2 regions of the Microbacterium alkaliflavum genome follow, and region 2 is predicted to be linked to the other one. Evidence: riboswitches for the same ligand, from Rfam matches in the RefSeq annotation. Region 2 holds a riboswitch; the other holds the start of a gene.
The links. Region 2 has a riboswitch for thiamine pyrophosphate ahead of thiC (phosphomethylpyrimidine synthase ThiC). Riboswitches for the same ligand answer to the same signal wherever they lie in the genome.

Region 1: another riboswitch for thiamine pyrophosphate. It lies ahead of ACH3VR_RS13110 (ECF transporter S component); the one in region 2 lies ahead of thiC (phosphomethylpyrimidine synthase ThiC).

The regions. Positions count from the first base shown of each region.
Region 1 is NZ_JBIQWL010000004.1:261,557-267,862, reverse strand. Features, by position in the region: gene ACH3VR_RS13120 (energy-coupling factor transporter transmembrane component T family protein) at 1-682, opposite strand, end outside; gene ACH3VR_RS13115 (ABC transporter ATP-binding protein) at 679-2,154, opposite strand; gene ACH3VR_RS13110 (ECF transporter S component) at 2,156-2,785, opposite strand; TPP riboswitch at 2,778-2,886, opposite strand; gene ACH3VR_RS13105 (D-alanyl-D-alanine carboxypeptidase family protein) at 2,924-4,423, shown strand; gene ACH3VR_RS13100 (J domain-containing protein) at 4,449-5,378, opposite strand; gene ACH3VR_RS13095 (hypothetical protein) at 5,394-5,909, opposite strand; gene ACH3VR_RS13090 (LssY C-terminal domain-containing protein) at 5,906-6,306, opposite strand, start outside.
Region 2 is NZ_JBIQWL010000001.1:700,668-706,973, reverse strand. Features, by position in the region: gene ACH3VR_RS03035 (IclR family transcriptional regulator domain-containing protein) at 1-804, opposite strand; gene ACH3VR_RS03040 (FAD-dependent oxidoreductase) at 1-8, shown strand, start outside; gene ACH3VR_RS03030 (RNA polymerase sigma factor) at 965-2,119, opposite strand; gene ACH3VR_RS03025 (YciI family protein) at 2,116-2,523, opposite strand; gene ACH3VR_RS03020 (hypothetical protein) at 2,736-3,104, shown strand; TPP riboswitch at 3,215-3,323, shown strand; gene thiC (phosphomethylpyrimidine synthase ThiC) at 3,321-5,054, shown strand; gene thiO (glycine oxidase ThiO) at 5,064-6,275, shown strand; gene thiS (sulfur carrier protein ThiS) at 6,275-6,306, shown strand, end outside.

The DNA.
Region 1 (6,306 bases), on a different contig from region 2:
CGAAATGCGACTCCCGCGCCCACGTGCGCTCGACGGGGGCGCCGAACCCGCGCGCCTCCATCGATGTGGCGAGCTTCGACCCGCGGCGGATCGAGAGGACGAGCAGCGCGAAGGCCATGCCGAGGAAGCGCCGGAGACGACCTCGATCGGCCACCCCACGCGCGCGGCGGGCGAGCTCGAGCGCGCGCCAGTCGTCGATGAAGAGGCCGACCATGCGCAGGCCCGCCAGGGCGCCGAGCACGAACCGCGCCGGAAGGCGCAGCACCTGCGCGAGGCCGTCGGCGAGGTCGGTCGGATCGACAGTCACGAACAGCACGACCGACGGCAGCGCGATCGCGAGGACGCGGAAGAACGTCGCGACGGCGAGTTCGATCGACCCCTCGCTGATCCGCACGAAGAACCAGTCGACGTAGACCTCGCCCGAGGTGGCGCCGTAGAGCGCGATCGTGACGGCGGTGAGCGGCGCCGCGATCCAGACGGGGAGAGTCCTCGTCCAGAACTCCCGCCACCCGATGCCGGCGAACGGGAAGAGCAGGCACTCGAGCACGAGTGCGACCGCCGCCGACACCCAGTCGAGGGTCAGCACGAGCGGCAGCGCGATGAGCGCGCTCGCACCGAGCTTGGCGACGGGGTTGATGCGCGCGACGGCGCCGGTGCGCGCGCGGGCGTCGAGGAGGGTCATCCCTCCCCCTTCCCGAGCGCGAAGACGTCGGCGCCGAGCGCCCGCACCACGTCGAGGTCGTGGGTGATCGCGACGACGGCCGCGCGCTCGTCGCCGTCGAGGCCGTCGCGCAGCCGCGCGAGCAGGGCGACCAGCTCGGCCCAGGTTCGGGCGTCCTGCCCGAACGTGGGCTCGTCGAGAACGAGCACGCGCGGCCGCGTCGCGAGCGCGGCGGCCACCGTGAGCCGGCGCTTCTCGCCGCCCGACAGCGTGAACGGGTTCGCCGCGGCGAGGGCGTCGAGGCGCAGCCGCACGAGCAGGTCGTCGACGCGTGCGTTCGTCGCGGCGTCGTCGAGCCCGAGCGCGCGCGGACCGACCTCGAGCTCTTCGCGCACGGTCCGCGCCAGAAGCTGGTGCTCGGGGTCCTGGAAGACGGTGCCGATGCGCGTCAGGAGCTGCCGCGAGGTCCAGCGGATCGGCGCGGCGCCCGCGCCGTTCGCGAGCGCGGGCGCAGCGGTGACAACGCCGGCCGCCGGCGGGAGGAGCCCCGCGAGCGTCAGCCCGAGCGTCGACTTCCCTGCGCCGTTGGGCCCCGTGAGAGCGAGCACCGAGCCTTCGCGCAGGTGGAGGTCGATGCCCGATGCGACGGGGACGCCGCGAACCCGCTCGACGGCGAGCCCGTGCGCCGACACGAGCGCCTCACCCGCCGCGGCCGGGGGCGGCGGCGGAACCGCGGGCGGGATGCCGGGGACCCAGACACCCTGCTCCGTGAGCCGGCGCCCCTCCCGGGCGAGCACGACATCGGGCGACCCGTCGGCGACGACCCCGCCCGCGCCGAGCACGATGACGCGCGTCACGAGCGGCAGCCACACCTCGACGCGGTGCTCCACGACGACGAGGGTCGCGGGATGCCGCTCGAGGAGGTCGGCGACGGCCTCGCGCACCTCGGCGACCCCGCCCGGGTCGAGATTCGCGGTGGGCTCGTCGAGCAGGAGCAGCCCCGGGCGCATCGCGAGTGCGCCGGCGAGCGCGAGCCGCTGCTTCTGTCCCCCCGACAGCGCCTTCGTCGCACGATCGAGGGGAAGATCGAGCCCGACGGCGTCGAGTGCTTCACCGACGCGCGGCCAGATCTCGGCTCGCGGGACGCCGAGGTTCTCGCAGCCGAAGGCGACATCGTCGCCGACGCGGGCGAGCACGACCTGCGCGTCGGGATCCTGCAGCACGAGACCCGCCGTTCCGCGCACGGCCGCGGCATCCCGCCCGCCGATCAGCAGACCGCCCGCGGACTCGCCCTCGTCGTCGCCGCCGAGCACGCCCGCGAGTCCGTGCAGCAGCGTCGACTTGCCCGACCCCGACGAGCCGAGCAGGAGCACCCGCTCGCCGGGTTCGATGCGGAACGTGACGTCCTGCAGCGCCCATGCGCGGCGGCTCGCGTGACGCCACCCCCAGCCGCGCGCCTCGACGACGGCAGGGGTGGGAGCAGCCGACGGCACGCTACACGCGGGCGCGCGCTTCGCGGCCCGACGCGAAGCGGTCGAGGGCGCCGGTCGCCGCAAGTCCGCGCGTCACGAGCCACGGCAGAAGCCCCGCGATGACGGCGCCCGAGATGGTGGTCGTGATGAGGTACGTGATCGTGAACTGCGTGTTCGAGCCCGCGTACCACAGCACGAGATTGTTGACGCCTCCCGCGATCGCGGCGCCCGCACCGGCGAGCATCGCGACGGGGAGCGTCCAGACGCGGTAGGCGAAGATCAGGAAGACGATCTCGGCCCCGATCCCCTGCACGAGGCCGGCCTCGAGCGTGAGGAAGCCGCCCCACTGGTTGCCGACGAGCGCCGAGACGACCGCGGCGAGCGTCTCGACGTAGAGCGCAGCGCCGGGCTTGCGGATGATGAGCGCACCGAGCACCCCCGCGAACAGCCACGGTCCGTCGAGGAGGCCCTGCAGGCCCGGCAGGAGAGGCTGGAGGAGGGCCGAGGGGCCGAGGTAGCCGACGTTCCAGAACAGGAAGATGAGGCCGGATGCGACGCCGATGACGCTGGCGACGACGATGTCGACGACCCTCCAGCGAAGACGGCGGGTGGTCTGCGCGACCGAGGCGGACGCGGACGTGGAAGCGTTCATGTTCTCTCCTCCCTGCGCTGGCATGATCCAGATCAGGTTCGACGGTCGAAGCGTGGTCGCTTCCTCTCAGCCCGGCACACCGGACTCCCGTGGTTGTGGTGCCGAGTATACCGCGGCACGACGGGGTAAATTTGGCAGGTGACCCTCGCCGATACGGAGCCTCCTGCGCACGACGACGTGCACGGGGACGCGGGCGACGTGCTCGTCGCGCCGGGCGACGTGCTCGTGCAGGAGCCCGTCGCGCCCGAGCACGAGGCATCCGTCCCGCTCAAGAAGCCCGGCAAGCCGCTGGGCGAGCCGCGCGTCGCATTCGGGTGGGTGGACGAGGGCGTCGTCGGCACGACTTCGCTCGTGCCCGCCGATCTCCGGGTGGCCACGACTCCGTACGTCGCCGTCCCGGCGGACCTGCTCGCGCGCCCGCCGAGGCGCTCGCCGCTGCGTCCCGGCGTGCTCGTTCCGATCGCGATCATCGCGGCGCTGATCGGCGGATACTCCGCCACGACGCTGCTGTGGCCGCTCACGGCGGTGACCCCCACGATCGAGGCCGTGCAGGTCGACTCCGCGCCGGCCCCCGCGACCACGCCCGCCTGGCCTGCCCAGGGCTCCGGCGCCGTCGCGGTCGCGGGCTTCGACGGCGTCGTCGGCTCGACGGCCGATGCGGCGCCCATCGCGAGCATCACGAAGGTCGTGACGGCTCTGCTCGTCCTCGAGTCGCAGCCGCTCGCCGTCGGCGAGCAGGGGCCGGAGTACCGGTTCACGGCGGCCGACCGCGTCAAGTACTGGGGCTATCGGTCACGTGGCGAGTCCGCGCTCGACGTGCCGGTCGGCGGCACCCTCACGGAGTACCAGCTGCTCGAGGGCATGCTGATCGGCTCGGCCAACAACTACGCCGATCGCCTCGCGAGCAACCTGTGGCCCAGCGACGCCGTCTACGCGAGCGCCGCGAACGGCTGGCTCGCGGCGCACGGCCTGAACGGCATCGCCGTCGTCGAGCCGACGGGCTTCGACGCGCGCAACACGGCGAGCGCGGCATCCCTCATCCCGCTCGCCGAGAGGGCTCTGGCCAACCCCGTCATCGCCGAGATCGTCGCTAAGTCCGAGGTCGACCTGCCCGGTGCCGGCCACGTCACGAGCACCAACGGGCTGCTCGCCGACCCCGGCGTCATCGGCGTGAAGACGGGATCGCTCGACACCTTCAACCTGCTCGCCGCGAAGAACGTGACGATCGGCCAGACCCCCGTGCGCCTCTATGCCGCCGTGCTGGGCCAGCCCGACGACAACGGCCGCATCGAGGCGACGCGAGCCCTCTTCACTCAACTCGAGGCGGAGCTGCAGACCGAGCCGTCCGTGACGGCGGGGACGACCGTGGGCGTGATCGACACGGAGTGGGGCGAGCACGTCGAGGTGAAGACGGTCGGCGACGCTTCCGTCGTGCTGTGGAACGGCGCAGCCGGCACCGTCTCGACCGACCTGTCGCTCGGCGACCACCGTGACAAAGGCGACGACGTGGGCACGCTGAACGTCAAGGGTCCGCTCGACTCGTCGACGGTCGACGTCGTGCTCGCGGGCGACATCGAGCCGCCGTCGGCCTGGTGGCGCCTGACGCACCCCCTCGAGCTCTTCGGCCTCGCGGGCTGATCTCGCCCCGCCAGCCCCGGGACCGCTACACGTAGCGGACGGCGTGCTGCAGGCGCGTGCGGATGTCGAAGACCTCGTTGCCGCCCACCTCGCGCGCGCCCGTGACCCCTCGGCGCAGCACCGTCGACAGGGCGCTGCGCGACACGATCGCGACGGGCACGCCGCGCACCCGGCCGAGCTCCTCGATGGGCTGATCGAGGTCGTCGTCGGGGAGCACGACGATCGCCCCGCTGAACTTCACGCGGGCGGCGCGTGCGACGGTGCGAAGTCGCGCGAGGAGCGCCGCGATGGGGGCGCCGTCGACGCCGTCGCCCACGAGCTCTCCGCGCTTGATGCGGACGGGGCCGCCGAAGTCCTCCGACAGCACGCCGTAGAGCCCGCTCGGGCCGAGCACGACGTGGTCGACCTTCTCGTCGGACGCGTGGCCCGCGGCGACGTCGTGCCACACGGTGTACCCCATGCCGAGGTCGGCGACGACGCGCGCCGTCGCCTCTTCGGCCAGCGCGTCGGCGAGGAGCCGCCGCAGATGGTGGGGCGCGGACCGCACGAGCGCGGGATCGTACGGATCGGGCATCTCGACGCCCCGCCCGACCCATTCGCGCATGAGCGACAGGTAGCGCTCGCGCCGCCAGCCGCCGGGCTGCCCGTACGAGCGCGCCTTCGGGCGCGTGTCGGCCGGGCGGGAGGGCGGGCGCCAGGCGGGAGCGTCCGGGCTGAACGACGGTGCGGCCGCCGCCCCGAAGCCGTGCCCGCGGTCGTAGGCGACGCGCGCCTGCGGAGTGCCGACGAGCGCCCACGCGCGCTGCACCTGGATGAAGACGGATGCCTCTCCCCCCGTGTCGGGGTGCGTCTGACGCAGTCGCAGGCGATACGCCTTGCGCAGGCCCTCCTCGTCGACCGTGGGCTCGACGCCGAGCACCTGGTAGGCGGACGCGGACAGGGGGGAATCGAACATGCGGCGGGGCACCTCTCAGCGCTGCTCGTTGCGCCGAGCGTACGCGGCCGCGCTGCGGCTGGACAGCGCGAGGAGGATCAGCGTATCGAGCGCTGTGGTGAGCAGGCTCGTCTTCAAGGTGATCTCCAGGTCGTAGAGCCACCACGATCCGAAGGCCGCTGAGATCGAGAGCACCGCGAACACCATGACGATGACGCGGGGCCAGTTGTGGCCGCGCAGGATGAACACGGCGAGCACGGCGTCGAAGATCAGCACGACGCTGATGATGCCGACCACGATCCACAGCCCGATACCCGCGGCCTCCCCCGCCGTGAGGCCGTCGATCGCGACGGCGCTCTCGGTCGCGACGAGGTTCCAGTTGAGGGCGAGTTCGCCGAGGAAGAGCAGCCCGACGACGACACGAAGGAAGACGAGCAGGGCACCCGCGACGGTCGTCGGGGGCCGCTTCATGTCGGGGCGGTACCCCGGCGGGCGCAGCAGCCTGCGTGCCGGCTCGTACGAGGGCCGCTTCGCGGAGGAGGCCGTCGTCATGTCGCCGCCCCCTGCTCCGGGGTCGTCTGCACTGCGGTCGTCTGCACCGCGGGCGCCTCCTCCAGGGTGACGTCGCGCACGTCGACGATCGGCAGGTCGCCGTCGGTGCTGATCGAGTCGCCGCCGCCGTTGCGGGCGTGGTACCCGGTCGAGAAGTCCTCGATGAGCCGGATGTCGATGCGCGGATCGGCGACGATGAGCGTGGAGATGATGTGGTCGCGCTCGATGTCGGTCTCGGCGTCGATCTTGTGCGTGATCTGCAGGGTGAACAGCGACAGTCCGACGCGCCGGTCGAACGTGCCTGCGGCGAGCCAATCGACGCGGCGTCCGCCGGGGAGCAGCCAGTCTTCGGGGCACTGCCAGAACCGCACATGGTGGCGCTGGGCGGGGCTGTCGT
Region 2 (6,306 bases):
TCAGCTGACGTCCGCCGCGCGGTACAGCTGCGGATTGACCGACCGGTAGGTCTGCCCGATGCGCTGCGCCGCCTCCCGCAGAACGGGGATGATGCGCGAGACGAGGGATGCCTCGTCCTCCCGCACCGTCGTCGACGAGACCGTGAGGCCACCGACGGCGACCTTGCCCATCATGATCGGCACCGCGGCGGCGACCATCCCCGGCACGAGCTCCTCGATCGACACGTCGTAGCCGCGCGCGCGGACGATGTCGAGCCGCGCCCGCAGGGCGGGCTCGGTCGTGATCGTGCGCGGCGTGTACTCCTCGAGCTTCGCGTCGTGGAAGTACGCCGCGAGCGCGGCATCCGTCTCCACCGCCAGCAGTGCCTTCCCGATCGCCGTCGCGTGCGCGGGGAGCCTCGTCCCGACGCGCACGGCGTCGGGCACGAGGGGGCGGCTCTCCTCGACCCGGGCGACGTGGATGATCTCGCCTGCGTCGAGCACTCCGACGCTGCAGGTCTCGCCCGTCCGCTCGACCACTTCGCTCATGATCGGATACGCGACCTCGGGCAGCGATGCGGAGGCGAAGTAGCCGGCGCTCAGCTCGAGGATGCGCGGGGTGAGGCTCCACAGGCCGTTGCGGAACTGGACGTAGCCGATGTGCTCGAACGTGAGCAGGATGCGTCGCACGACCGGCCGCGGCAGCGCGACGCGCGCCGCGATGTCGGAAGCGCGCAGGGCCGCATCGCGGCCTTCGAACGCGCGCAGTACGGCGACGCCGCGCTCGATGCTCTGAACGCGGTCGCGCGATCGGTCTTCGTCCAACGATCCACCTGCCGTCCTCGTGTACGCGATGCGTCCACGCTAGCGGAGCGCGCACGCGGAAACGCGCCAGTTCAGCTGAGCGGTGTCTTCACGAAGCCGGGAACGAGCACGTTCACCGTGACTGCGCGGGCTCTCGCATGCGATCGGAAGGCGGCTGGGCTCAGTCCGCGGGGTGACCCGGGCGCAGGCGGTCCGCCTGGCGCAGAAGGTGCTGTTGTTCGAGGACGCTGGTCGCGCGCCGTGCGGCCTCCGCGTACTCGGTGGCCGCGGCATCCGTTTCCCCTGCCCGTTCGTGAAGGTAGGCGAGTGCGGCGTGGTACCGCGGCACGTCGTCGCCCACGGCGTCGAGGGCGGCGAGACCCGCGCGCGGACCGTCTGCCTCGCCGATCGCGACCGCTCGATTCAGCCGGATGACCGGCGAATCCCCGAAGCCGAGTAGCTCGTCGTACCATTCGACGATCTGCAGCCAGTCCGTCTCGGCGGCTGTCGGCGCATCGGCATGCAGGGCTGCGATCGCAGCCTGCGCCTGGTACTGCCCCAGCTGATCGCGCGCGAGCGCCGACTGCAGGATGGCGACTCCCTCCGCGATCGCATCGACATCCCAGAGGGTGCGTTCCTGCTCGATGAGCGGCACGAGTCGCCCGCCGATCACGCGGGCCGGCTGTCGCGCATGGTGCAGCAGCATGAGCGCGAGCAGCCCGGCGACCTCGGGCTCGTCGGTGAGAGCGGCGAGCTGACGCGTCACCCGGATCGCCTCGGCGGCGATGTCGATTTCGCCGGAGTAGCCCTCGTTGAACAGCAGATAGAGCACCCGCATCACGCGGGACAGGTCACCCGGCTGGTCGAGCGGGATGCCGACGAGCCGCTGCTTCGCGCGACCGATGCGCTGCGCCATCGTCGCCTCCGGCACCAGGAAGGCGTCCGCGATCTGCCGCGTCGTCAGGCCGGCGACCGCCCGCAGCGTGAGCGCGATCGCCGACGTCGAGGTGAGGACCGGATGCGTGCACAGGAAGTAGAGCCCGAGCGTGTCGTCATGCTGCGGGACGAGGCCGGGTTCGGGCTCCTCCGCGAGCCGCTCCTCCCTGGCGGCGCGCGCCGTATCGCTGCGCATCTGGTCGAGGAACGCACGCCATGCGACCGTGACGAGCCACGCTCGAATGTCGCGCACTCCGTCGATGACCGAGCGCTCGAGCGCGCGCACCAGGGCGGTCTGGACCGCATCCTCGGCCGACGCGAAGTCCGCGCCGCGCCGGACGAGGATGCCGACGACCTCGGGGATCGCGCGGCGGAGCGCCGTCGCATCCGTCGCCGTCATCCGGCGTCGGCGGGCGGCGCGCTCATGACCTCACGCAGCTCGAGCCACTCGCCCAGAGGCGTGCCACCCGCCCACGGCGCCGCCGACAGCTCGGAGGCGAGGTCGAGGGCCCGCTGGTAGGAGTCGACTTCGATGAGCATCCACCCCGCGATGAGATCCTTCGTCTCGGCGAACGGACCGTCGACGACCGGCGGGCGCCCTTCGCCATCGAAGCGGACCCAGGCGCCTCCCATCGAGAGACCCTCCGAGGAGACCAATTCGCCCGACGCGAGGAGTCGCTGCTCCATGTCCTGCATGTACTGGATGTGCGCGGCCCACTCGTCCGGCGTGAGCTGGTCCATCGGGACCTCGTTCACCGCGGGACGTCCGCCTCGATAGTGCTTGAGCATCAGATACTTGGCCATCACAGCCTCCGTTCGGTGCGGCCCATTCTGACCGCTTCGGATAGGAGACGGAACCGACCCCGGCGATCTCTACATCGGGCGGCGAAAATCTCCCGGAACGGTGACGTTGCCCACTTCCGGGCGCGCGTGGGCTGACCTCGATCGGCGCGGTACCGGTTCACCCGCCGGGGCTAGCATCGGCGGTACACCTCAGGATTGGAAGCGAGCCCGCCATGATCAACCGTCCCCTCGGCGTCACCATCGTCGCGATCATCGCCTGGCTGTCAGGCTTCTTCCAGATCATCGCGTCGATCTTCGACATCCTCGGCGGCCTCTTCATCACCTGGCCTGCGATCGTGGGCTGGATCTCGCTCGTCGTCGGCATCATCACACTCGCCGTCGGTGTCGGCCTCTGGAAGGGCAACCCGGCCGCACGGACCCTCGCGGCGCTCGTCTTCGGCCTCACGATCGTGCTCGAGATCATCTCGATCCTCGGCGCCGGAACGATCTGGAGCGCGCTGGGCGGCAGCATCCTGCCCCTCATCGGCCTCGCGATGCTCTACACCAACTCAGCGAACCGCTACTTCGCCTCGATCCGCTGACGGTCTTCGGAGCCACCTCACGCAATCCGCGTGGGGCGGGACGACTCCGCCCGCCGCCCGATTGCGGGTCGTCTTCGGACGGCGCTGCGCGCCGGGTGTTGTATGGTTTCGGATATCCACACGGGGGCCCTCGCAAGGGCTGAGATCAGGCTGACGCGGCCTGTGACCGTTCGAACCTGTCCGGGTAATGCCGGCGAAGGAAGTCGGAGTCTCTCCATGGAATCTGTCCATTCTGCGCGCCCTCTTGCACACCTGCACGACGCGGATCACGACATCCACGTGCCGGTCAGCCGGATCGATCTCCAGCCGTCGCCGGACGGCTCGGCGAACGCGCAGGTCACCGTATATCGCACCGAGGGTCCGGGCAGCGACCCGGTCCGCGGCCTCCCCCCGCTGCGCGAGCAGTGGATCACGGCCCGTGGCGACACGGAGACCTATGTCGGTCGGGAGCGGAACCTCGAGGACGACGGGCGTTCCGCGATGCGTCGCGGCGAGGCATCCGCCGATTGGCAGGGCGCGAAACGGCCCCCACGCCGCGCCCTTCCCGGTCGCACTGTCACGCAGATGCGCTACGCCCGCGACGGGGTCATCACCCCGGAGATGCGGTTCGTCGCGCTGCGCGAGAACTGCGACGTCGAGCTCGTGCGCTCGGAGGTCGCGGCGGGGCGGGCGATCATCCCGAACAACGTGAACCACCCCGAGTCCGAGCCGATGATCATCGGCAAGGCCTTCCTGGTGAAGATCAACGCCAACATCGGCAACTCCGCCGTGACGAGCTCGATCGCCGAGGAGGTCTCGAAGCTGCAGTGGGCCACCACGTGGGGTGCCGACACCGTGATGGACCTCTCGACGGGCGACGACATCCACACCACTCGTGAGTGGATCGTGCGCAACTCCCCCGTCCCGATCGGGACGGTGCCGATCTACCAGGCGCTGGAGAAAGTGAACGGGGATGCCTCCGCGCTGACCTGGGACGTGTACCGCGACACCGTCATCGAGCAGTGCGAGCAGGGCGTGGACTACATGACCGTGCATGCGGGCGTGCTGCTTCGCTACGTGCCGCTGACGGCGGAGCGGGTCACGGGGATCGTCTCCCGGGGCGGGTCGATCATGGCCGGCTGGTGTCTCGCCCATCATCGGGAGAACTTCCTCTACACGCACTTCGACGAGCTCTGCGAGATCTTCGCGCAATACGACGTCGCGTTCTCGCTGGGCGACGGGCTGCGCCCCGGGTCGATCGCCGACGCCAACGACGCGGCGCAGTTCGCAGAGCTCGACACGCTCGCCGAGCTGACCAAGCGGGCGTGGGAGTACGACGTGCAGGTCATGGTCGAGGGGCCCGGCCACGTGCCGTTCCACCTCGTGCGCGAGAACGTCGAGCGCCAGCAGGAGCTGTGCGAAGGCGCCCCGTTCTACACGCTCGGCCCCCTCGTGACCGATGTCGCACCCGGATACGACCACATCACCTCCGCCATCGGGGCGACCGAGATCGCCCGCTACGGCACGGCCATGCTCTGCTACGTGACCCCGAAGGAGCACCTCGGACTGCCGAACCGCGACGACGTCAAGACGGGCGTGATCACCTACAAGATCGCCGCACACGCCGCCGACCTCGCCAAGGGGCATCCCGGCGCGCGCCTGCGGGATGACGCGCTGTCGAAAGCGCGGTTCGAGTTCCGCTGGCGCGACCAGTTCGCATTGTCGCTCGACCCGATCACGGCGGAGGAGTTCCACGACGAGACACTGCCGGCAGAGCCGGCGAAGACGGCGCATTTCTGCTCGATGTGCGGGCCGAAGTTCTGCTCGATGCGCATCTCGCAGGACATCCGCGACCAGTTCGGCGCCACCGCCGAGCAGCAGCGCACCGCCGGCATGGCGCAGAAATCCGCGGAGTTCACCGCGTCAGGCGGGCAGGTCTACCTGCCCATGCCGACCCTCGGCCGCAGCTAGGCGCCTGCGATGGTCATGCCGCGCGGCCGCTCCGAGAGGTCGGCCGATGTCGTCGTGGTCGGGGGCGGGATCGTCGGGCTCAGCATCGCGTGGCGTGCGGCGCAGACCGGCCGGTCGGCGCTCGTGATCGACCCCTCCCCTGCACAGGGTGCGACGTTCGCCGCCGCGGGGATGCTCGCGCCGGTGAGCGAGTTCCACGCTCAGGAGGCACATCTCCTGCCGCTCATGCTCGCCTCGGCGGCACGCTATCCCGCGTTCGTGAAGGACCTCACGATGAGGGAAGCGGATGCCGGGTACCTCCGCAGCGAGACGATGCTCGTCGGCGTCGACCACGGCGACCGGCAGGCGCTCGCCGACCTGCACGCCGCGCACCGCCGGGCGGGCCTCGACACGGAACCGATCACGACCGGAGCGGCGCGCACCCGCGAACCGCTGCTGGGCCCGCGGATGACGTGCGCCTATCGCGTGGGCGGTGACCACCAGGTCGATCCCCGGATGCTGTCGGCGCGACTCGTCGAAGGGCTCGGGAGAGGAGGGTTCATCCGCGAACGCGCGATCCGGCTTCTGCACGGCGATCCCTCCGACCGGCAGTCGCGGGTCGTCGGCGTAGGACTGTCCGATGGGACGAGCATCGCCGCCGGCGAGGTCGTGCTCGCGAACGGCCTCGGTGCGGCGACGATCGGAGCACTTCCGGAACGGCTCGCACTGCCCCTGCGAGCGGTGCACGGCGACATCCTCCGGCTGAGCGTGCCCGATGCCCTGCGCCCCCTGCTCTGCACGACGGTGCGCGCACTGGTCCACGGGGAGAGCGTCTACCTCGTGCCGCGCACCGACGGCACCCTCGTCATCGGTGCGACCCAGCGCGAGGACGGCCGGGCGGCCGTCTCGGCAGGCGCCGTGCAGCGCCTCCTCCGCGACGCGCAGGAGGTGCTGCCCGCCGTCGCCGAGCTCGACCTCCTCGAGGCGATCGCGCGGGCCCGTCCCGCGACACCCGACAACGCTCCCCTCCTCGGCAGAGTGCGCGGCCGGGACGACGCCGACATCGCAGGGCTCCTCGTGGCCACCGGATTCTTCCGCCACGGCGTGCTCCTCGCCCCCATCGCCGCGGACATCGCCGTCGGCCTCATCGACGGGCATGCAGACGACCGCGGGGACGCGTTCCGCCCCGACCGATTCGCACCAGAACACGCCGCCGTGCGCGCGGCAGAGAGGACGTGGTGATGACCACGATCATCGTGAACGGCGAACCCCG